Regions from separate parts of the Pantoea sp. B9002 genome, predicted to be linked through region 1. Evidence: predicted binding sites of a transcription regulator. Region 1 holds the regulator's gene; the other holds the start of a gene.
The links. The regulator CRP, encoded in region 1, controls carbon source genes, mostly activating them, when cyclic AMP is high. The targets are predictions, from matches to a motif close to ATGTGANNNNNNTCACAT.

Region 1 (10,131 bases):
GGCGATGAGGTTCAGTAGCGTGGTTTTGCCACAGCCGGATGGGCCCAGCACCACCAGCAGGTCGCGTTGATCCAGTTGCAGATTAATGTCCTGCAGCGCGGGTTGTCCGGCGTAACGTGCATTTAAGTTGGTGATGTTGAGCATGCGGCCTCCGATTATTTGGCTAAGGGTGCAACGAAGCGCGTGGTGACGAAGCTGCTGTAATCGCTATCCGCTTCTGGCACTTTGCCCTGCTCTTTCAGGAAGCCGGCAGTATCGACAATCGCCTTGTTCACCGGCTTGCCGAGCTGTTCCACCTGCTGCTGCGCGGTGAGGTACGTATTGCCTTTCACCAGCACCGGCACATCAGCTTCGGGTACACCGCTCAGGCGCGCCAGCTTGCTCAGGTTGTCTGACTGCTTCAGCCATTGATCCGGGTTAGCAATGTAAGCTTGCTGCGCTTCAACGGCGCTGCGGGCAAAGGCGGTGACGATTTCTGGATGCTGCTGTGCGAAGTCTTTACGCACCACCCACACATCGAGCGTTGGCGCGCCCCACTTGCCAACCTGCGAAGAGTCCGTCAGCACGTTGCCATCTTTCTCCAGCTCATTGACGGCCGGAGACCAGACGTAAGCACCGTCGATGTCACCGCGTTTCCAGGCAGCAATAATCGCCGGTGGCTGCAGGTTGACTAAGGTCACTTGCGAAGGCTTGATGCCCCAATGCTTGAGGGCGGCGAGGAAGCTGTAGTGCGTAGTCGAGATGAACGGCACGGCGATGCGCTTGCCAATCAGGTCTTTAGGATCTTTGATGGTTTTCTTCACCACCAGCGCTTCGGAGTTACCGAGCTGAGAGGCCAGCAGAAAAGCTTCAATCGGCAGCTTTTGCGTGGCGGCGACCGCCAGCGGGCTGGAACCGATATTACCAATCTGCACGTCGCCCGACGCCAGTGCACGCAACACGCTGGCTCCGCTATCAAATTTGCGCCAGTCGACGGTGGCACCGCTCTCTTTGGCGAAGGTGTTATCCGCCTGCGCCACTTTGGCCGGTTCAGCCGACGTCTGATACGCCACGGTAACGTTGACCGCTTGCGCCTGGAACGCCATCAGGGCCAGAGCCGCTGTGACCGCCGTTATTGTTTTTTTCATTGCCATCATCATTCACCCCAATGTGTTTTTGTCAGGGCAGTTTCTCCAGCAACAGTAATTTCATAAAGGAATTAAAAATTATCCCTAATGACGATCCGTTCTTAGATCAACATCGGGCAAGGCTATGCAAAAAGTGCAAATGGAAAGAAAAGGGAAAGCGGTAAATATGTCACACGCTCACATAGCAGCTGTGATATTGATAGAGATCTCATTTTTCACTCTTTACTAACGGTCCTGAATCCATGTCGATTGAGAAAGTCGCGCACCTGGCTGGCGTGTCAAAAGCCACCGTTTCACGGGTTTTGAACCAGAATCCCGGCGTGCGCCCGGATACGCGTGCCAAAGTGCTGGCGGCCATCGACATCTGCGACTATCAGCCCAACTTACTGGCGCGTCAGTTGCGCACCTCGCAAAGCCATATGTTGTTAGTGCTGATTCCCGACATCACCAATCCGTTCTGCTCACGCGTGGTTCAGGGCATTGAAGCCGAAGCGGAAGCGCAGGGTTACCACATTCTGTTGTGTAACTCGGGATCGCAGCTGCGGCGCGAAGCGGCCTACATTGCGCTGCTTACTGGCAAAGTGGTCGACGGCGTGATCACTATGGATGCCGCCAGCAGCCTGCATGAGCTGAAAGAACTGATTGGCGATGCGCCCTGGGTGCAGTGCGCGGAATACGATCCATCGATCGCTGCCTCAAGCGTGGCGATTGATAATAAAGAAGCAGCTTTCGAAACCGTGCGTTATCTGGCGAGCAAAGGCCGACGCCGTATTGCGCTGGTGAACTGTGATATGCGCTACCTCTATTCGCATAAGCGCGAAGAGGGATATCGCGCGGCGCTGGAGCAGCTGGAACTCAACTGGGGCGGCGTGGCCTACGCCGAGAATGTCACCTGCGAGTCGGGCAGTGCGGCCTTGCGCGAACTGCTGACGCAGCCGGAACGGCCGGATGCGGTGTTTGCGGTATCGGATGTGCTGGCGGTCGGCGTCATACACGCGGCGCTGGAAGCGGGTTTGCGCGTGCCGGAAGATTTAGCGGTGGTGGGATTTGATGGCATCAACTTTACCAGCAGCCTGAATCCACCGCTGACCACGATTGAGCAGCCGATGAATCGTATGGGGGCGCGCAGCGTACAACTGTTGCTGCAACGCATCCGCCAGCCAAACTCGTCGGTGGTACATGAAGTGTTGCCGTGGAAGCGCGTTGAACGTGCTTCCAGTTAACTCAGCGCCAAATCAGCAATACGCACGCCGCGGTGAGCAAGCCCATCGCCAGATTGAAAATTTTCCACGCGCGTGGGCTGCGCAGCAGACGTCCAATCAGCGAGCCAAAGCCCATCCAGATCACCCCGGAAACCACGTTCACCATGAACATGCCGATGCTGATCGCCACCACCGAATGCAGATATTCGCTGCCCGCCAGGCTGAAGCTGGCCACCGCGCCGAGCGCCATCAGCCAGGCTTTCGGGTTGATCAGCTGCAGCAAGCCGCCTTGCCAGAACGGCATCTGCTTCACCGTGACATCGTCGGTTTCCAGTTTTTCATACTCGGCGCTGGCGATTTTCCATGCCAGCCACAGCAGGTAAAGGCTACCGGCAATCTTCAGGATGAGATGCAGCGAGGGATAAAGCAGGATGAGACCGCCGATACCAAATGCCACCATCAGCAACATGACTTGCATACCAATCATGATACCAATGAGCAGCGGAATGGTGCGCAGGAAGCCAAAATTAGCACCCGAGGCGGTAAGTAACATATTATTGGGCCCGGGCGTGATGGCCGCGACCCAGAGAAAACCTAACATTGATAAAAAAAGACTCAGTTCCATGTATATTCGGGTGCTCCTCACCCAGTAAAGCGAACAACCCATCGAAGCTATCAGCGACTTATGCATCAGACAAGCCTTTACCCAAGCTATTTTGATCGCCCCAGCGGCGAGCGCTTTAAACCACTGCGCGGATTCAGTAACGCGCATCTGCAAACGCTGCTGCCGCGTATTCTGCGTCGCCGCGTTACGTTACGTCCGCACTGGCAGCGTCTTGACCTGCCGGACGGCGATTTTGTCGATTTAGCGTGGAGTGAAGATCCGGCGCAGGCGCGTCATAAACCGCGCATGGTGATGTTTCACGGCCTGGAAGGCAGCTTTCGTAGCCCGTATGCGCACGGCCTGATGCAGGCGTGTCAGGCACGCGGCTGGCTGGCGGTGGTGATGCACTTTCGCGGCTGCAGCGGCGAGCCTAATCGCTTAAAGCGCATCTATCACTCCGGTGAAACCGAAGACGCCACCTACTTCCTTAACTGGCTGCAACGCGAATGGGGCAGCGTGCCCACCGCCGCCGTCGGCGTTTCGCTGGGCGGCAACATGCTCGCTTGCCTGCTGGGTCAGCAAGGTCACGATGTACCGATTGATGCCGGCATCGCCATCTCAGCGCCGCTGGCGCTTGAGCCGTGCAGCGGCAAGCTGGATGTCGGCTTTTCGCGCTTCTATCAGCACTATTTACTGACGCAGCTGAAAAAGAACGCCACGCGCAAACTGCGCGCCTGGCCCGGCACGCTGCCGGTCGATCTCAGCCAGTTACGTGCTTTCCGCCGCTTACGCGAGTTTGATGATGCGATAACCGCACGTGCGCACGGTTTTATTGACGCCAACGACTATTATCAACGTGCCAGCGCGATGCCGCTGCTGACCGGCGTGCGTAAACCGCTGCTGATCATCCATGCGCAAGACGATCCCTTTATGACCGACGCCGTGATCCCGCAACCTGACCAGCTGTCAGCCTCAATCCAATATCAGCTGACGCAGCAAGGCGGCCACGTCGGTTTCGTTGGCGGCACCTTGCTTAAACCGAAAATGTGGCTGGAACAGCGCGTGCCCGACTGGCTCTCAACCTATCTGGATGTGTAATTGTGATTATTCCCTGGCAAGAACTCGAAGCGGACACGCTGGAAAACCTGATTGAAACCTTCGTGTTACGCGAAGGCACCGATTACGGCGAGCAGGAACGCAGTTTGCTGCAAAAAGTCGCCGACGTGCGCCGCCAGCTGGAGCGCGGCGACGTGGTGCTGGTGTGGTCGGAACTGCATGAATCGATCAATATTATGCCAAAGGGTGAATTCCGCGGCTGATGCGCCCCGCGGCAATTCGTGGTAACAATGCTCATCGCCGGACTTCACAGGGAGCTCTGTTATGTCAGCCAGGCATCCAATTATTGCCGTCACCGGTTCCAGCGGCGCCGGAACCACCACCACCAGCCTCGCCTTCCGTAAGATTTTCCAACAGTTGAATCTGCATGCGGCGGAACTCGAAGGCGACAGTTTCCATCGGTTTACGCGTCCGGAAATGGACATGGCGATCCGCAAGGCGCGCGATCTCGGTCGTCACATCAGCTACTTCGGCCCGGAAGCCAACGACTTCGGCCTGCTGGAGCAGACGTTCAAACATTATGGCCAAACCGGCCTCGGCGAATCGCGCAAATATCTGCATACCTACGACGAAGCGGTGCCGTGGAATCAGGTGCCGGGCACTTTCACGCCGTGGCAGCCGCTGCCGGAAAACACCGATGTGCTGTTCTATGAAGGCTTGCACGGCGGCGTGGTTACCCAGCAGCAAAATGTGGCGGAGCATGTCGATCTGCTGGTTGGCGTGGTACCGATTGTTAACCTTGAGTGGATTCAGAAGCTGGTGCGTGACACCGGCGAGCGCGGCCATTCACGCGAAGCGGTGATGGATTCGGTGGTACGTTCGATGGAGGATTACATTAACTTCATCACGCCACAGTTCTCGCGCACCCACATTAACTTCCAGCGCGTGCCGACCGTTGATACCTCAAACCCGTTTGCCGCACGCGAAATTCCGTCGCTCGACGAAAGCTTCGTGGTGATTCATTTCCGTGGTCTGGAAGGCATCGCGTTCCCCTATCTGCTGGCGATGATTCAGGGATCGTTTATTTCGCACATCAATACGCTGGTGGTGCCGGGCGGCAAAATGGGATTGGCGATGGAGCTGATTATGCTGCCGCTGGTGCAGCGACTGATTGAAGGAAAGCGGATTGAATAGGTTTGGTGCGGGCTGTGAAAAGGGAGGCATGAATGCCTCCCCTACGACCGATTACAACTCGACAACCTCATAACTGTGGGTAATTTCCACACCTTTACCCAGCATGATCGCCACCGAGCAATATTTTTCCGCTGACAGATCAACCGCGCGCGCAACCGCTTTATCGCTCAATGCTTTACCGCTAACGATAAAATGCAGGTTGATGTGGGTGAAAATGCGTGGCGCTTCTTCACGGCGTTCTGAAGTAAGTTTCACTTCGCAATCGGCCACATCGCTGCGCCCTTTTTGCAGGATTGACACCACGTCAATGGCGCTACAGCCGCCCGCGGCCATCAGCACCATCTCCATTGGACTTGGCGCTTTATCACCGGAATTACCGTCCATTAATACCTGATGGCCGGATGAGGATTCTCCGAGAAAGGTAAGACCTTCCACCCATTTCACTCGTGCCTGCATTATTCTTTCTCCTGAAGCGGCGGTTTTGCCGCCAGAGTACGCTTTCACCTGACAAACAGCAATCCAGAGTAATCCCCCTTCTGCTGAAGCGAGACAACACAAGACAGCTCGCAAAAGCTGTGCTACAAACAGTGCTGAAAATATTTTCGTCATCACAGACGAAGGCCGGAAGAATCAAAAGCGTAGCTTAAGAGTCCACCCGGAATAATTTTTCCTTTACTGGAAACGCTCGACGATTAAACCGCCTGACAGGGAAAAATGCCCCCTGTATTTTGGGCACGATTACAACAGAGGATAATAGCGAATGGTTCTCGGCAAACCGCAAACAGACCCTACACTCGAATGGTTCCTGTCCCATTGCCATATTCACAAATATCCATCCAAAAGCACGCTCATCCATCAGGGTGAGAAAGCGGAAACGCTGTACTACATCGTAAAAGGTTCCGTAGCGGTACTGATTAAAGATGAAGAAGGCAAAGAGATGATTCTCTCCTACCTCAATCAGGGAGATTTCATCGGCGAACTCGGTCTTTTCGAAGAAGGCCAGGAACGTAGTGCTTGGGTGCGTGCGAAGTCTGCCTGCGAAGTGGCTGAAATTTCATACAAAAAATTCCGTCAGCTGATTCAGGTAAACCCGGATATTTTAATGCGACTTTCGTCGCAAATGGCGCGTCGTCTGCAAGTGACATCTGAGAAAGTGGGCAACCTTGCCTTCCTCGATGTCACCGGACGCATTGCGCAAACGCTGCTAAATCTGGCCAAACAGCCAGATGCGATGACTCACCCAGACGGGATGCAAATCAAAATCACCCGTCAGGAGATTGGTCAGATCGTGGGCTGCTCACGCGAAACCGTGGGTCGTATCCTGAAAATGCTGGAAGATCAGAACCTGATCTCCGCACACGGTAAAACCATCGTCGTTTACGGCACCCGCTAATTTCTTCTCACCCACGGCGTGATGGCAACATCGCGCCGTTTCTATTTGCGATGAGCTGATGTGGCGCCGAATCATCTATCATCCCGAAGTTAACTATGCGCTGCGGCAAACGCTGGTGCTGTGCCTGCCTGTGGCTCTCGGCTGGCTGTTTGGCGATCTGCAAAAAGGTCTGCTGTTCTCGTTAGTGCCTGCCTGCTGCAACATGGCGGGACTGGATACGCCGCACAAACGCTTCTTCAAACGCCTGATTGTGGGTGGTTCGCTGTTTGCCACCGGCAGTTTCCTGATGCAGATCCTCACCGCTTACCAGATTCCGCTGCCGCTGATTTTGCTGGCGCTGCCGCTGCTGATTGGCGTAACCGGCGAAATCGGCCCGCTGCACGCGCGCCTGCTGCCCGCCACACTCATCGCCGCCATCTTTACGCTCAGCTTAGTGGGACGTATGCCGATGTGGGTGCCGCCGCTGCTCTACATTGGCGGCACGCTGTGGTACGGCTTGTTCAACTGGTTCTGGTTCTGGCTGTGGAAAGAGCAGCCGATGCGCGAATCGCTCAGCCTGCTGTTCCGCGAGCTGGCCGATTATTGCGATGCCAAATACACCTTACTGACGCAGCTGACCGATCCGGAGAAAGCGCTGCCGCCGCTGCTGGCGCGCCAGCAAAAGGCGGTCGATCTCATCACCACCTGTTACCAGCAAATGCACATGCTGTCGGCGAGCCGCGATAACAGCCACAAACGCCTGACGCGCGCTTTCCAGGTGGCGCTGGATTTACAGGAACACATCTCGGTGAGTTTGCATCAGCCCGAAGAGGTGCAGAAGCTGGTTGAGGAGAGCCACGCCGAAGCGGTGATTCGCTGGAACGCGAAAATCATCTCGGCGCGGCTGCGCGTGCTGGCGGACGCGATTCTCTACCATCAGCTGCCGGATCGTTTTCACATGGAGAAACAGCTCGGCGCGCTGGAGAAAATTGCGCGCCAGCATCCGGATAATCCGGTCGGCAACTTCTGCCTGTATCACTTCAGCCGCATCGCCCGCGTATTGCGTACGCAGAAGCCGCTCTATACGCGTGACCTGATGGCCGATCGCCAGCGCCGCTTACCGCTATTACCGGCGCTGCGCAGTTATCTGTCGTTCAAATCCACCGCGTTACGCACCGCGGCACGCTTCGCCGTAATGCTGATGTTTGGCAGCTCGCTGGCGCTGTTCTTCAACATTCCCAAACCTTACTGGATTCTGATGACCATCATGTTCGTCAGCCAGAACGGTTACAGCGCCACGCGCGTGCGTATTCAGCACCGTGCGCTGGGCACTTTCGCCGGATTGCTGATCGCCGCCGCGTCGCTGCAGCTGGCGGTGCCGGAATCGATCACGCTGCTGTTTATGCTGGGGATCACGCTGGCGAGTTATCTGATCACGCGGAAATATTACGGCTGGTCGATGATTGGCTTCACCGTCACTGCGGTGTATTCGCTGCAATTGCTGTCGCTTAACGGCGCACAATTTCTGCTGCCGCGCATGATGGATACTTTGATGGGCTGTTTAATTGCCTTTGCCGGAATGATTTGGCTGTGGCCGCAGTGGCAAAGCGGGCTGCTGCGTAAGAACGCGCACGATGCGCTGGAAGCCTATCAGGAAGCGCTGCGACTGCTGCTGGGGCCGGAACAGTCGCCAGAGAAACTGGCTTATCAGCGCATGAAGGTTAATCAGGCGCACAACGCGCTGTTCAACTCATTGAACCAGGCATCGAGCGAGCCGGGCTTTAACCTGCAATATCTGAAAGATATGCGCATGTGGGTCACGCACAGTCAGTTCATCGTCGAGCATATTAACGCCATGACGATTCTGGCGCGCGAGCACACCATGCTGACATCGAAGCTGGCAGAACGTTATCTGCAATCCTGTGAAATCGCGCTGCAGCGTTGTCAGCAGCGGCTGGCGTATGACGGGCCAGGTAACGACAGCAATATTCTGGAAGCGCCGGAGAATCTCAATGAAGGGCCGGTAACGATTGTCGAACAGCATGTGAAGCGGATTTTGCAGCACCTTAGCGTAATGCACACCATCTCTTCGCTGGCGTGGAGCCAGCGACCGCATCATGGCCGCTGGCTCAAGGTGTTACGTCCGAAAGCGGATTAAGCGGCCAGCACCTTTTCAATCGCACTGGCGAAACGTGTCATGCCTTCGGCGATATCGGTCGGTTCAATCACCAGAGACGGCACAAAACGGATCACGTCGGTTCCGGCGGTGAGAATCATCAGCCCTTCCGCGGCGGAAGCGTTGAGGATGTCACGCGCTTTGCTGGCGAACTGCGGCTTCAGCGCGGCACCAATCAGCAGACCTTTGCCGCGAATCTCGCTGAAGATAGCGAATTTGCTGTCGATGGCTTGCAGCGCTTCAACAAACTGCTGACGACGCGCTTCGACGCCTTCCAGCACTTCTGTCGTGTTGATGATATCCAGCGCGGTTTCAGCGATGGCACACGCCAGCGGATTACCACCGTAAGTGGTGCCGTGTACGCCCGGCGCCATTACTGAGGCGATTTCGTTGGTGGTCAACATCGCACTCACCGGGAAACCGCCGCCCAGCGCTTTAGCGGTGGTGAGAATATCGGGCTTGATACCGTAATGTTCGTAGCTAAAGAGTTTGCCGCTACGTCCCATACCGCTCTGCACTTCGTCCAGCACCAGCAGCGCATGGTGTTCATCACAGAGCGCGCGCAGGCCTTGCATAAATTCTGGCGTAGCCGGCACAACGCCGCCTTCGCCCTGAATCGGCTCGACCACGATGGCGCAGGTATGGTCGTCAATCACCGCTTTGACCGCGTCGAGATCGTTGAACGGCACATGCACGATATCCGCTGGTTTTGGACCGAAGCCATCAGAATATTTCGGCTGACCGCCAACCGACACGGTGAACAGCGTGCGACCGTGGAAGGCGTTATGGAAGGCGATGATCTTGCTTTTGAACGGGCTGTGTTTTTTGCAGGCGTAATAACGCGCCAGCTTGAATGCCGCTTCGTTGGCTTCCGCGCCGGAGTTACCAAAAAACACGCGGTCGGCAAAGGTCGCGGCAATCAGTTTACTCGCCAGACGCAGCGCCGGTTCGTTGGTGAACACGTTGCTGGTGTGCCACAGCGTTTCGCCCTGCGTTTTCAGCGTTTCCACCAGCGCCGGATGACAATGGCCCAATGCAGTCACCGCGATACCGCCAGAGAAATCGATATACTCTTTGCCCTGCTGATCCCACACTCGGCTGCCTTTGCCTTTTACCGGCACAAACTGCGCAGGTGCATAAACAGGCAAAATTACGTTATCGAACGTTTCCCGGGTTACCGCTAGTTTTTCCGCTGCCATTGACGACCTCATCGGGTTATTTGTTGAGCTGATGTGAAATTATAATCACAAAATATGCATAAAAAATCACACGAAGGCAAACATAAGTTACGCGTTGAGGAAATTAGCCAGCAGCTGATGCCCTTGCTCACTGAGGATGCTTTCCGGATGGAACTGCACGCCTTCCAGCGGCAAGCTGCGATGGCGGAAACCCATGATCTC
Region 2 (10,131 bases), on a different contig from region 1:
CCTTATCCGGCTCGCTGAGCATGTTGGTGGTCTCGCGCGTGGTGCAGGGGATTGGCGGGGCGATGATGATGCCCGTCGCGCGCCTGGCGCTGTTACGCGCTTATCCACGCAGTGAACTGCTGCCCGTGCTGAACTTCGTTACCATGCCGGGTTTAGTGGGTCCGATTCTGGGCCCGATGCTTGGCGGGTTGTTAGTGACCTACGCCAGCTGGCACTGGATATTCCTCATCAACATTCCCATCGGTATCGCAGGCATCTTCTACGCGCGCAAATATATGCCGGACTTCACTACCCCAAAACGCCGCTTCGACTTTTTAGGCTTCCTGCTGTTTGGTTTGGGTCTGGTGCTGATCTCGGTCGGTATCGAGTTGTTTGGCGAGCGCGTGGTGCTGCCGTGGCAAGCGTTGTTGGTGCTGTTTAGCGGCATTGCATTACTTCTTCTCTATATAGTGCATGCGCGACGTCATCCGGCACCGCTGATTAATCTGCCGATGTTTAAAACCCGCACCTTTTCGGTTGGCATCATTGGCAACATTGCTTCGCGTCTGGGAACCGGCTGCATTCCGTTCCTGATGCCGCTGATGTTGCAGGTGGGCTTTGGTTATCCCGCGCTGATTGCCGGTTGCATGATGGGACCAACGGCGATTGGCGCGCTGCTGGCGAAATCCACGGTGACGCAAGTGCTACGCCGCTTTGGTTATCGCCATACGCTGGTTGGTATCACCATTATTATTGGCATATTGATCGCCACCTTCTCACTGCAATCGCCAGGTGGCAGCGTGGTGATGTTGCTGGCGGCACTGTTGATTCTGGGGATGGCGATGTCAACGCAGTTCACCGCGATGAACACCATCACGCTGGCGGATTTAAATGATGAGAATGCCAGCGGCGGGAACAGTGTGCTGGCAGTAACTCAGCAGCTGTCGATCAGCTTTGGTGTGGCGGTGAGCGCCGCAGTGCTGCGTTTCTATCAGGATGTCGAGGCCACAACCGTCGCGCAATTCCACGCCACCTTCCTGACGATGGGCGTCGTTACGGTGTTGTCTGCCTTTACCTTTATGATGTTACGTCCGGGCGACGGCCGTAATCTGATCGCCAACCGCGAGAAAAAGAAGAAAGCGGCTTAGACCGAACCGCGCTCCACCAGCTCCGGCGTCAGCACCAGCGTTTGCTGACTGGCGTCGGGATCGCTCATACGATGAATCAAGGTATCAATCGCCAGTTCGCCTAACTCATCTTTCGGCTGATGGATGGTGCTGAGCGGCGGCGTCAGGTAACGCGCCAGCTCAATGTTGTCATAGCCCATCACCGCAATATCCTGCGGCACGCGCAATCCGGCCTGGAACAAGGCGTGATAGACGCCAACCGCCATCGCATCGTTGCTGGTAAAGATCGCTTCGGGCAGCGTATCCAGCGTCAGCAGCTGATTCATGGCGTTGAAGCCGCCCTGAAACTCGAAATCGCCATCAACCACATAACCCGGCGGCACCGATAATCCGCTGTTGGCCATCGCCTTATGGAACCCCTCAAGACGCAAACGCGCGGGCGTTTTATCCTGCGGCCCGGCAATACAGGCAATGCGCCTGTAGCCGCGATCGATCAGATGCTGGGTTGCCAGCTCGCCGCCGAGCAGCGCGTTATCCTGAATAATGTCGCCGCGCCCTTCAAATGGCGCCCAGTCCATCATTACCATCGGTACCGACGGATAACGATTGAGGATCTCCGCCGACGGCAGATGGGTTTCGGTGCACATCATCAGTAAACCATCGACGCGCTTTTGCATCAGCGTTTCAAGGCTGCGATTCATGCGCTCTTCATCGCCTTCGGTATTACACAGAATCAGGCTGTAGCCGCGTTCGTAGCAGCTGTTTTCTACGCCACGCACCACTTCGGAATAGAACGGGTTACTGCTGGCGGTCAGCAGCATGCCGATGGTGCGGGTCTGTTTGATCTTCAGGCTGCGCGCCAGCGCGGACGGCGCATAGTTCAGCTCACGAATCGCCTGATCCACCTTTTCACGCACCAGCTCGCTGACAAAGCGATTGTTATTGATGACGTGTGAAACGGTGGAGGTAGAGACGCCCGCCAGGCGGGCGACATCTTTCATGGTAGCCAAGCGCTTAGTCCTGTTGTTGCAGGAAGGCGTCAATCTCAGTGCGCCACGGCACTGAGGGCTGTGCGCCCGGACGCGTCACCGCAATCGCGGCGGCGGCATGGGCGAAACGTACGGCGTCGTGCATCGCCACACCTTCCAGACGTGCGGTAATAAATGCCCCGTTGAAGGTATCGCCCGCCGCGATAGTATCAATGGCCTGCACGCTGAAGCCCGGAATGCGCACGCCGTTGCCTTGCTCACTCAGCCACACACCGCGACGGCCTAGCGTGATCAACACGGTAGCAATACCTTTCGCATGCAATGCCGCAGCAGCACGCGCGGCATCTTCATCGCTCTTCACCGCAATGCCGGTGAGAATTTCAGCTTCGGTTTCATTTGGCGTGATGATGTCGATAAGCGCGAGCAGCTCATCAGAGAGCGCAGTGGCCGGTGCGGGATTGAGGATCACTTGCGTCTGCTGCGCACGCGCAATCTTCGCGGCGGCCAGAACGCTTTCCAGCGGAGATTCCAACTGCATCAGCAACGCATCGGCATCGGCAATCACCTGCTGATGCTGCGCAACGCGAGCTGGCGTCAGCGCGGCATTGGCACCGGAATAGATGCCGATATTATTTTCGCCTTCGCCATTCACGAAGATCATTGCCACGCCGGTCGCTTCATCAGCGACGGTTTCAACGGGTGCGGTATTAATGCGGTCTTGCTGCAACTGCTGACGAATGCGCTCGCCAATATCATCAGCGCCTACGCAGGCAATAAAAGCAATGTCTGCACCGGCACGGCCCGCAGCCACCGCCTGATTGGCCCCTTTGCCGCCAAAGGCAATTTGATACTGTTTCCCGATCACCGTTTCGCCCGGACGCGGAAAATGGGCGAGGTTGAGAATGTGATCGGCATTAATGCTGCCGAGAACGGCCAGTTTTGCGCTTGTGGTCATTGGGATTCATCCAGAAAGTTGCGCCACCGGGAAGGTGGCGCGTTGCCCTGCTTTTCTTTACTTATTATTTGGTCACTAACTTCAGGTCAACAGGATTAACCGCCTGCACCTTCTCGCCTTTCAATACTTTATCGGCAGTCTGCACGCCAATCACACCAATCTTGTCTGGCATCTGCGCCACAGTGGCGGTCAGTTTACCCGATTCTACCGCTTTCACACCGTCAGCGGTGCCGTCAAAGCCCACCACCAGCACGTCGGTTTTACCGGCGGTTTGCAGCGCACGCAGCGCGCCCAGCGCCATTTCGTCGTTCTGAGCAAATACCGCCTGCACATCCGGATGTCCCTGCAGCAGGTTCTGCATCACGTTCAGACCTTTAGTACGGTCAAAGTCAGCAGGCTGGCTCGCCAGGATGTTGAATTTGTGCGCATCAGCCGCTTGTTTGAAACCTTCGCCACGCTCGCGCGCCGCAGACGTACCGGCAATGCCTTGCAGTTCAATGATCTTCGCGCCATCGCCGAGTTTTTTGGCAATGAAGTCACCGGCCATTTTGCCACCGAAGCGGTTGTCAGAAGCGACGTGGCTCACCACGGTGCCTTGTGCTGCCACGCGGTCCAGCGTAATCACCGGAATATTGGCCTGGTTCGCCATCTTCACGGCATTGCCCACCGCATCAGAATCGGTTGGGTTGATCAGCAGCAGCTTGGTGCCGCGTACTGTCAGATCCTGCACGTTGGCCAACTCTTTCGCTGGGTTGTTCTGCGAATCCAGCACCACGAGGTTATAACCCAGTTGGTCAGCTTCTTTCTGTGCGCCATCTTTCAGAGAGACAAAGAACGGATTATTCAGGGTTGAAACCACCAGAGCAATGGTGTCCTTTGCCATCGCGCCAGCACTGAGGGTGGCGCCAAGAATGACGGCCAATGCAGTTAACTTTTTCATTTTTAAATCCTGTGTGAAGGTCAGAGTTATTTACTGCTTTTGTTATCCACCAGCACCGCCAGCAGAATGACAACGGCTTTAACAATCATCTGGTAATAGGAAGAGACACCCATCAGATTCAAACCGTTGTTGAGGAAACCGAGAATCAGCGCACCAATCAGCGTGCCCATGATGCGACCTTTACCGCCCGCCAGGCTGGTACCGCCCAGCACCACCGCAGCAATCGCATCCAGTTCATAACCGGTTCCCGCCGTAGGTTGTGCGGAAGAGAGGCGCGCCACTTCAATGGTGCCTGCTAACGCTGCCAACAAACCGCACAGCGAATAGACGATGATTTTGACGCGACTAACGTTGATGCCAGATAAACGCGTGGCCGCTTCGTTGCCGCCCAGTGCATAGATGTAACGACCAAGGCGGGTGTGATGCAGCATGTACCACGCCAGCGCGAACACGATCACCATCAACCAGACCGGCGTTGGGATACCCAGCGGACGACCGATGCCGAACCAGCCAAACAGATCGGCGTTGTCATTAAAGCCGGTGTTGATTGGGCTGCCGTTGGTGTAAACCATGGTGACGCCGCGCAGCAGCAACATCATTACCAGCGTGGCGATAAATGCCTGTACCTTGCCGCGCGCCACAATCACGCCGGTGATACCGCCAATTGCGGCACCCAGCGCCAGCGAAGCCGCAACGGCCACCAGTGCATTCACTTCTAATCCGACGATAGACGCCGCGACTGCGCCGGTTAGCGCCAACAGCGATCCCACCGATAAATCAATGCCCGAGGTCAGAATCACCAGCGTCATACCCACCGCCATGATGGCGTTGACTGATGTCTGCTGCAGAATGTTGAACATGTTAGGCAGCGTGAAGAAGTTCGGGCTCTGGCTGGCGACCACGGCGATCAGCACGATCAGCGCGATCAGGGATTTCTGCTCAAGCAGCCAGGTTTTGCTGAACCAACGACGGCTGGCGGGTAAGGTTTGGGTGCTCATACAACTAACTCCTCGCTGTGTTGCTTACCGACTGCCGCCGCCATCAGGGATTCCTGGGTAGCTTGCTCACGGGAAAATTCGCCACTCAGATGGCCTTCATGCATCACCACGATGCGGTCGCTCATGCCCAACACTTCCGGCATTTCTGACGACACCAAAATGATGCTCAGCCCTTCGGCTTTAAACTGGTTAATTAACTGATAAATCTCTTTTTTCGCCCCAACATCGACGCCGCGCGTCGGTTCATCGAGGATCAGCACATCCGGACGCGTCATCAAACCGCGCGCGATCGCCACTTTTTGCTGATTACCGCCAGACAGCAGACCAATCGGCTGCTCCATTGACGGGGTTTTAACGTTGAACAGGCGGATAAAATCGCCCACCGCCAGCTGCTCATCACTGTGTCGCAGGTTGCCCGCGCCGGTGCTGAAATAGCGCAGCGCGGTCAGCGACATGTTCTCTTTCACCGACATGCCGAGCACCAGGCCATCGCGCTTGCGGTCTTCCGAGATATACACGATGCCGTTGGCGAGACCATCCTGCGGAGAGCGCGTCACGATCTCGCGGCCGTTCAGCGTCACTCTGCCTTTGCTGCGCGGCATTGCGCCGTACAGCACTTTCATCAGTTCAGTACGTCCCGCGCCCATCAGGCCCGACACGCCAAGGATTTCCCCTTTGCGCAGCGTAAAGCTGACGTTATCAACGCCCGGACCGCTGAGGTTTTCGACTTTTAAGCGGATCTCACCCGGCTGTTGATCGATACGCGGATATTGATCTTCCAATTTGCGGCCGACCATCATCTCGATCAGGCTCTCTTCGCTGAGATCGCACACCGCGCGTTCGGCAATAAACTGCCCATCGCGGAACACGGTGACGTCATCGCAAATCTCGAAGATCTCTTTCATGCGGTGCGAGATATAGACGATGCCGCAGCCCTGCGCTTTCAGTTCATTGATGACGCGGAACAGCGACAGCGTTTCGGTATCGGTCAGCGCATCGGTCGGTTCATCCATAATGATGACTTTCGACTCGAAGCTGAGCACTTTGGCGATCTCGACCATCTGCTGATCGCCAATCGATAAATCGCCCACCAGCTTGTGGCTGTTGAAACGCAGATTGAGGCGCTTTAATAGCGCATCCGCCTCGGCATACATCTTTTTCCATTCGATGCGGCCAAAGCGGTTAACAAATTCGCGGCCAAGGAAGATATTCTCGGCGACGGTCAGTTGCGGAATCAGGTTCAGTTCCTGATGGATAATGCCAATGCCGGCTTCCTGCGACGCTTTCGGGCCAGAGAACGCCACATCCTTACCGAGCCACTGCAGGGAACCGGCATCCATGCTGTAAATGCCGGTCAGCACTTTCATCATGGTGGATTTGCCCGCGCCGTTTTCACCCACCAGCGCCATAACTCGTCCCGGATAAACGGCGAGCGATGCGCCATTCAGCGCCTTGACGCCAGGAAACGACTTTTCAATCCCTTTGAGTTGCAATAACGGTTGCATAGCGGCCTCAGAAGGTCACGCCGGCGCTCAGAATGACATTCGCATACGGAGAACACTCTCCGCTGCGAATGACCGCCTGACTACGCTGCGTTTGTTGTTTGAATTGTTCATGGCTGGTGTAACGTATGGTGATGACATTCCCCTGGTGCTGTTGCAAGGCTTCGAGCACGGCGAGCAGTGCGCTGTGGAGTTGCGGATTGTGCTGCTTAATCTCGTCCGCCATCAGGGCGCTTTCGACCTGCATCTCCTGCGTGACAACCTCAACCACCTGTAGAAATTCGGGCGTACCCGGCGTTAACGCCAGATCGATGCGCTGTGGACTAGCCGGAATCGGCAAGCCTGCATCTGCAATCGTCAGCGTATCGGTGTGCCCCAGGCGAGCAATCACATGAGAGACTTCAGCGTTTAACAAGCGACCTTTTTTCATTTATTCCACTCCACAGCGAAACGTTTCGCTGATCGGGAGTGTATAAAATGCGCACGGCAACTCAATGGCGGCATCACGGAAATGTGATCGCCATCGAAACGTTTCGCTTGTGCCAGAGAGAATTTGAGTTTGGTGGGATTTTGGAGCCGCTGCTGCGGCCCCGAAGATGGGATTATGGCAGTTTACGTACCTGTTTCACGTCCAGTTCGATGGAGTTGAAATCCTTATCCAGTTCGCCGGTCAGTTCTACCTGATCCTTCGGCGTGATGGTCAAACCGTTCCAGCGTTTGTGATCGATTTCGACCTTCATGGTGCCGGTTGCATCACGGAATTGATAATCCTCATCACCGATTTGCTTCTCAAGCGTACCGCGCACGGTAATCCAGCTGTCGTCTTTCATCTCTTCGGCCTGTTTCACCGTGACAACGCTGGTGTTATCGGCTTTGAACCCACCGGACTTCACCTGCGCGGATGGCGCATTCGGATCAACAAAACCACCTTGCTGAGCGGCAAGAACCGGCGTGGCGGCCAGGGCGACAATCGCTAACAGAGCTGCAGACTTTTTCATAATTCACCTCTTTTCCATGAATGTGTCGGTTTACGGAAGCTATTTCACCATAAGGTTCTTAACAGGATCTTAAGAGAATCCGTTTGGCTAACATTCATGAAAAATAGCCTATTTGCCGGGATTTTCGCTGTACAAGAGCGATTGTGCTTCGTATAACTCCGCTTAACAGAAGGAGAGTTGATGCGCATTTTACTGATTGAAGATGACACGCTGATTGGCGACGGTTTGAAAGTCGGGTTGACCAAACTTGGTTTCAGCGTGGATTGGTTTGTCTCCGGCGAAGCCGGATTTCAGGCGTTGACGGCCGCGCCCTGGGACGCGGTGGTGCTGGATCTGTCGCTGCCAGAACGCGATGGTCTGGATATCCTGCGTCAGTGGCGCCAGCAAGGACACGATGTGCCGGTGCTGATTCTCACCGCGCGCGATGCGCTCGATCAGCGCGTACAGGGATTGCAACTCGGCGCCGACGATTACCTGTGCAAGCCGTTTGCATTAACAGAAGTGGCGGCACGCTTGCAGGCGTTGATCCGTCGCCGTCATGGGCAACTGCAGCCGGAACTTAAACACGGCAAAGTGGTAATGGCACCCGGCAGCCACAGCGTGCTGTGCGATGGCGAAGCCGTCAGCCTGAAGAGCCGCGAACTGGCGCTGCTGGAACTGTTTCTGCGTAATCCTGGCCGCGTGCTGACGCGCAGTCAGCTGGAAGAAAAGCTCTACAGCTGGGATGAAGATGTCTCCAGCAATGCGGTGGAAGTGCACATTCATCATCTGCGCAAGAAACTCGGCAGCCAGTTTATTCGTACCGTACACGGCGTCGGTTATACGCTGGGAGCGGCGGAATGAGTCTGTTTCTACGTCTCGCCATCGGCTTTGTGCTGCTGATTATACTGTGCGGCGGCCTGGCCGGCCTCAGCGCCTGGCATCAAACCCGCGATACGGTGAACGAACTGTTTGATACTCAGCAAATGCTGTTCGCCAAACGGCTGATAGCGCTCGATCCCACCTCGCTGCAGGACGTGACGCTGCCGAAAACCAAAGCGATCCTGCGCCATCATCGTGGCGATCAGGATGATGATGCGCTGGCGTTTGCCATTTTCAGCGCGGAAGGAAAACCGCTGTTGAACGACGGCGAAAACGGCCGCGATCTGCAGTTCGACCATCAGCGCGATGGCTTTGTTGATGGCCGGCTGCGCGGCGATAAAGACAGCTGGCGCTTAGTGTGGCTCACCTCCGAGGATAAGCGTTATCGCGTGGTGGTCGGGCAAGAGTGGGAATACCGCGAAGATATGACGCGCGATCTGGCGCTCAGCAGCCTGTTGCCGTGGCTGATCGCCATGCCCTTTATGTTGCTGTTGCTGCTGGCGCTGGTGTGGTTCGAGCTGCGCCCGTTGAAACGCCTCACGCTTTCCCTGCATCAGCGTGCGCCGGATGATGCCACGCCATTGCCGGACACGCGCTTGCCTAAAGAGGTGAAGCCGCTGGTGGTGGCGCTTAACGGCTTGTTCAGTCGTATGGCGCATCTGGTACAGCGCGAACGTCGCTTTACCTCTGATGCCGCCCATGAACTGCGCAGCCCGCTGGCGGCGCTGCGCGTGCAGAGTGAAGTGATTCAGCTGGCCGATGATGATGAGGCGATGCGCAAACGGGCGATTCAACAACTGGATAGCGGCATCGTGCGTGCCACGCGTCTGGTGGATCAGCTCTTAACGCTGTCACGCGTGGAAGCAGACGACCTGCGCAGCGAGTTTCAACCGGTGGCGCTGGCGCCGCTGCTGCAAAACCTGCTGGCGGAGCACTTCCCGCAGGCGGAACAACAGAACACCGCTTTGCAGTTCACCAGCCACGCCGAACCGGTGATGAACGGTCATCCGCTGCTGCTGGGTTTGATGGTGCGGAATTTGCTGGATAACGCGCTGCGCTATTCGCCGTCGGGCAGCACAATTGATGTGCAGCTCAATGCTCGCGCCATTACCGTTGATGACAACGGGCCTGGCGTCAGCGATGAGCAGCTGGCAAGGTTGGGTGAACGCTTCTGGCGACCGCCGGGACAGGCGCAAACCGGCAGCGGATTAGGGCTTTCCATCGTGAAGAATATTGCTCAGCTGCACGGCGTTCGATTGCAGTTCAGCCAGCGCGCCAGCGGAGGATTGCGCGTCACCTTAAGTTGGTGATGCAATGGCAATGTCCAGGTTTCGTAGGGTCGCCATTTATGGCGACCGCAAACAACTTATATCTCGACCTGGGTTCCCAGCTCGATCACGCGGTTCGGTGGGATTTCAAACTGATCCGGCGCGCGTAGCGCATTGCGTTGCAGCGCGAGGAACAGCTTGCCGCGCAGGCGCAGATACCACGGACGATCGCCGATAATCAGCGATTCATGCGACATAAAGAAGGAGGTTTCCATCATGCGGCAGTTCAGGCCTTCAAGACCGCAACGGTGGAAAATCTCTTCGACGTTTGGCGTTTCGCGCCAGCCGTAACTCGCCACCACACGCCAGAAGGTCGGCGACAGCTGTTCGATGGTCACACGACGGACGTTGTGCACGTAAGGCGCATCTTCCGTACGCAGCGTCAGCAGCACCACGCGCTCGTGCAACACTTTGTTGTGCTTGAGGTTATGCAGCATGGCAAATGGAATCACAT

Region 2: the regulator CRP is predicted to act here: its motif matches at 7,002-7,019, upstream of rbsD (D-ribose pyranase).

What each region holds. Positions count from the first base shown of each region.
Region 1 is NZ_JACAPA010000036.1:193,620-203,750, reverse strand. It holds gene tauB (taurine ABC transporter ATP-binding subunit) at 1-144, opposite strand, end outside; gene tauA (taurine ABC transporter substrate-binding protein) at 156-1,136, opposite strand; gene HX773_RS18110 (LacI family DNA-binding transcriptional regulator) at 1,370-2,350, shown strand; gene HX773_RS18105 (LysE family translocator) at 2,352-2,954, opposite strand; gene HX773_RS18100 (hydrolase) at 3,015-4,031, shown strand; gene HX773_RS18095 (YheU family protein) at 4,034-4,252, shown strand; gene HX773_RS18090 (phosphoribulokinase) at 4,314-5,183, shown strand; gene HX773_RS18085 (OsmC family protein) at 5,235-5,639, opposite strand; gene crp (cAMP-activated global transcriptional regulator CRP) at 5,944-6,576, shown strand; gene HX773_RS18075 (YccS/YhfK family putative transporter) at 6,635-8,713, shown strand; gene HX773_RS18070 (aspartate aminotransferase family protein) at 8,710-9,930, opposite strand; gene HX773_RS18065 (aminodeoxychorismate synthase component II) at 10,018-10,131, opposite strand, start outside.
Region 2 is NZ_JACAPA010000052.1:485-10,615, forward strand. It holds gene mdtD (multidrug transporter subunit MdtD) at 1-1,127, shown strand, start outside; gene rbsR (ribose operon transcriptional repressor RbsR) at 1,124-2,107, opposite strand; gene rbsK (ribokinase) at 2,121-3,050, opposite strand; gene rbsB (ribose ABC transporter substrate-binding protein RbsB) at 3,115-3,990, opposite strand; gene rbsC (ribose ABC transporter permease) at 4,017-4,988, opposite strand; gene rbsA (ribose ABC transporter ATP-binding protein RbsA) at 4,985-6,493, opposite strand; gene rbsD (D-ribose pyranase) at 6,501-6,920, opposite strand; gene HX773_RS21900 (YgiW/YdeI family stress tolerance OB fold protein) at 7,093-7,488, opposite strand; gene qseB (quorum sensing response regulator transcription factor QseB) at 7,669-8,331, shown strand; gene qseC (quorum sensing histidine kinase QseC) at 8,328-9,659, shown strand; gene kup (low affinity potassium transporter Kup) at 9,716-10,131, opposite strand, start outside.